One region of the Chitinophaga sp. 180180018-3 genome, then DNA from elsewhere that is predicted to be linked to it. Evidence: riboswitches for the same ligand, from Rfam matches in the RefSeq annotation. Region 1 holds a riboswitch; the other holds the start of a gene.
What was found. A riboswitch is a leader RNA that binds a small molecule or an ion and turns the genes downstream of it on or off. The one in region 1 is predicted to bind thiamine pyrophosphate.
Positions count from the first base shown of each region.

Region 2: another riboswitch for thiamine pyrophosphate. It lies ahead of thiS (sulfur carrier protein ThiS); the one in region 1 lies ahead of UNH61_RS02900 (TonB-dependent receptor).

Region 1 covers NZ_CP140772.1:715,507-717,710, forward strand. Annotated here, with positions in the region: gene UNH61_RS02900 (TonB-dependent receptor) at 1-935, opposite strand, end outside; TPP riboswitch at 950-1,044, opposite strand; gene ssb (single-stranded DNA-binding protein) at 1,176-1,583, shown strand; tRNA gene UNH61_RS02910 (tRNA-Met) at 1,693-1,764, shown strand; gene era (GTPase Era) at 1,865-2,204, shown strand, end outside.
Region 2 covers NZ_CP140772.1:7,601,796-7,603,999, reverse strand. Annotated here, with positions in the region: gene UNH61_RS30115 (hypothetical protein) at 1-137, shown strand, start outside; gene UNH61_RS30110 (lipocalin family protein) at 138-611, opposite strand; TPP riboswitch at 675-785, shown strand; gene thiS (sulfur carrier protein ThiS) at 838-1,041, shown strand; gene thiC (phosphomethylpyrimidine synthase ThiC) at 1,127-2,204, shown strand, end outside.

The DNA of each region.
Region 1 (2,204 bases):
GTTTTTTCCTTTCCAGAGAAAACATTCAGCCGTATAGCCGTTTTTGCGGAGATATACGCGGCGGAAGTATAGAAGGAGCGGAGATCGGACGTGGCCCTGTCGATATAGCCGTCGGAGCTGATCTTAGAGAGGCGTGCATCGATGGTAAAGTGATCGCCGATCAGTCCGGAGCCTGCTTTAACCGTATTCTTCCAGCTGTTGAAGGAGCCGTAACTGCTGCTGATCTCGCCGTAGGCCTTTTCCCTGAATTCATTGGTACTGAGATTGAGGGTGGCACCAAATGCGCCGGCGCCATTGGTGGAGGTACCTACGCCGCGTTGCAGCTGTATACTGCTGACAGATGAGGCAAAGTCGGGCATATTCACGAAGAAAGTACCTTGGGATTCAGCATCGTTCACAGGAATACCGTTTACTGTAACATTGATACGGGTGATGTCGGAGCCCCGCACACGTATGCCCGTATAGCCGATACCGGTACCTGCGTCGGAATTGGTTACCACAGCGGGTTGCTGATCCAGCAGTATAGGCAGATCCTGGCCCAGGTTCTCTTTTTTAATATCGGCTGCCGACAGGGTAGTATGCACAAAAGGCGAGTTCTTACCAGCTCGCAGGCTGCTGATCTCCACCGGTTTTACGAAGAGACTGGCTGATTCCAGCACAATATCCTGCAATTGATGGCTGTTAGTAGTCGTTATCGTAACCTCAAAGGATTTGTAGCCGATAAAACTGGCAGTTAAGGTATGGCTTCCTTTTTTAGGGAGATGGATACTGTAATGGCCTTTACCGTCTGTTACGGCCCCTGTCTGATTAATCGTAATGGTAACACCCTCCAGTGGCTGGCCGTCGGTTTTGCTGGTAACAGTACCGGTCAGCAGCGATTGTGCATGTAAAGTGCCTGCTACGGATAGCAGCACTAATAACATTAGCTGTTTCATTTCTACGTATGTATCTTTTGCGTTTTGCTCGTTTCCTAACCAGCATTACCTGGTCCAGGTTCATTGGGTGTGATCTCAGCCTGAAAGTAAGGCACCCCATGTTTGTGTTAACGCAAAGTTAGGACGGTATTTAATAAAAATGCGAATTTATTTTTCAGAGGCCGGAAATTTGCTTAATTTTCATGGATACTTCTCTCAATCATCTGATATAAGTTTTTAACCATTAAATCTTTATTTCTGATGATGAAAATTCAATTCATCGGGCATCTCGGCCGCGATGTTGTTAAGAAAGAAGTCAACGGAGCATCCGTGTTCAACTTTCCGGTAGCTGTTAATGAGCGTTTTAAAAATGCACAGGGAGTGCTGGAAGAAAGAACCACCTGGATGGATTGTTCACTATGGGAAAGAGGCGGTGTAGCGCCTTATCTGGTACAGGGCACCATGGTATATGTAGAGGGCAGTCTGAAAGCGGAAGCCTATGTAAATACCAATACCGGCGTGTTAGCATGTGCCATGAGGGTAAGGGTGTTTGCTTTGCAGTTGCTCAGCCGCAGGGATGACGACAAAAGAAAAGCCACGCTTGCCGAGGTCGCTGTTCCGGAGGCTGAACCCGTACAGGAACAACCTGCTGACGATCTTCCATTTTAAAGTGTATGAAGCATTCCAATATGAAAGCCAACCAGTTATGGTTGGCTTTTTGCTATTTTTTAAAAAAGTTTTGGCGCTAAGTAAAATAGTTATATCTTTGCACCCTCATTGCGAGGTAGAGCAGAGGTAGCTCGTCGGGCTCATAACCCGAAGGTCAGTGGTTCGAATCCGCTCCTCGCTACAAAAAGACGTTGCAAAGGCGTCAGAAAAAAATTAAAGAGCCGAAGAAATTCGGCTTTTTTTATTTCTGTAAGTTTGAGAGAACTGTTTAAAGATCATTCATGCACAAAGCTGGTTTTGTAAATATTTTCGGTAAGCCCAACGCGGGAAAAAGCACGCTGCTCAACGCACTGATCGGTGAGAAGCTGGCCATTATTTCTCCTAAGGTGCAAACCACACGTCATCGCATCACCGGCGTGCTGACTGAGCCCGGATACCAGATCGTTTTCTCCGATACTCCGGGTATCATCGATCCGAAATATAAGCTGCATGAGAAAATGATGGGTGCGGTAAAATCGGCCCTGGAAGATGCTGACGTAGCGTTGCTGATCATGGACGCCAAAGATTCCCTGGAAGAAAACCTGGAATTGTTTGACTCCCTGAAGCTGAAAGTGCCGGTGA
Region 2 (2,204 bases), 1.2 Mb from region 1:
GGGCGGTATCTATCATCATAGGTCTTGTATCCCTGTTCATCGGAAGAAAAAATATAGACGATATGCAAATGGCGGCTGCCGGTATTTTCATGTCGGTGGTAGCCTGCCTGGTAGGATTATGGCAGATGTATAACTGATCAGTTCTGTCGGCGGTATCTCTCCATATAGCCCTCTGCAGCTTTAACAGGAAACAGTACCAGCGATGTATCCGACAGTTCCCTGATAATGGTGGTATCTATAATAGTGGAAGTATCTTTCACTCCTTCTGAATGATTCCATAACAGCAGGGTATCGTGAGTTAGTTGCCATTTTTCGTATACCAGCGTATACATGTTAATTGATTTGGCAGTTCCGTTTTTCCTCAGTTGAAAACCCTGCATTTCCTTGTCCAGGCCGGCTACCGGCTGTATCCATTTACCTATGAGTCTGGCTGCATCAATATGCAGCGTATCTGCAACAGCAGTGGTGCTGTCGGTAATGCGGGCATTACTGCTGTCTGCGATACTTACCAGACTGCTATCCTGCTGTAACTCTTCCTTCTCTGCCTTCTTCCCCGTATTCCGGCAGGCAACGGCCAGTATCAATAAACCCACTAAACTGATTCTTACCATGAACTAAAAATACGTAATTCATCTTTTGTAATACAATTTTTAAATTTTTCCATTACTTTTACACCAACACTTTAGGGGTGTTTATTCAATAGGCAACTATATGGATAAACTGAGATGATACCCTCAGTACCTGAAGCAGCTCATACTGCCGTAGGGAAAAGTAACTGAACCTTTCTCATCTTCCACATCCTTAAAGTTTATTGTTTCACCTTAAATTCCAAACTACATGGAAATTCATGTAAACAATAAACTTTATGCGGTGCAGCCGGGAACAACTATCGCTGCACTCTTACAGTTTATTCAGCTCTCCGCTCAAAAAGGCATCGCAGTAGCCATCAACAATCAGGTGGTTCCCAGAGCGCTATGGGAACAACAGTCACTATCCGCAGCTGATAATATTACCATTATCCGCGCTACACAGGGAGGTTAATTTCCCGTTTTGGTATTTGTTCGTATACCCATCCCCGTAGTATAACTACGGAACGGGCCATCTCATCTCAAAAAAACGCTAAACTATGCATCAACAATCCGCAGCACTCAACTGCTCACCTTTCCCTGCGTCGGAAAAATTTTATGTACCAGGTAATATTCATCCTATCAGAGTAGGCATGAGGAAGATAACGTTAACGGATACACGCCTACATGGAAAGAACGGCGCAGCCACCCCTAACCCTCCGGTAATAGTATACGATACCAGCGGAGCTTTCACCGATCCGGCTGTACATATCGACGTCACCACCGGCATTCCGAGGATCCGGGAAGAATGGATCCGCAGCAGGAATAATGTGGAAGAACTACCGGAATACTTCAGCCCTTACGTCAGGCAGCTGATGACCCAGGGAGATAAAATGCCCCGGATGAGCCTCACCCATAAACCACTCCGTGCCAGCGCCGGCGCCAACATCACTCAGCTTTACTATGCTCAACAGGGAATTATCACACCGGAGATGGAGTATGTTGCCATACGGGAAAACCAGTATGCCGATAAACTTCACGAACAGCACAATGCCTTGTGGCAACAACATCCGGGCAACAGCTTTGGCGCCAATACCCCTGCCAGGTTCATTACGCCGGAATTTGTGCGCGATGAAATAGCCGCCGGCAGAGCCATTATTCCGTCCAATATCAATCACCCGGAAAGTGAGCCCATGATCATAGGCCGTAATTTCCTTGTAAAGGTAAACGCCAACATCGGCAACTCCGCTGTAACTTCCAGCATTGAGGAAGAAGTAGACAAAGCAGTGTGGGCCTGTCGCTGGGGAGCCGATACTATTATGGATCTGAGTACCGGAAAAAATATTCACGAAACCAGGGAATGGATCATCCGCAATGCTCCGGTTCCCATTGGTACCGTTCCTATTTATCAGGCACTGGAAAAAGTAAACGGCAAAGCAGAAGCCCTAACCTGGGAAATCTTCCGGGATACACTGATAGAACAGGCGGAACAGGGTGTTGATTACTTCACCATTCACGCAGGAGTACTGCTGAGATATATTCCGCTCACTGCACGCAGGGTTACAGGAATCGTATCACGCGGTGGCTCTATTATGGCCAAGTGGTGCCTGGCGCATCACCAGGAAAACTTCCTGTATA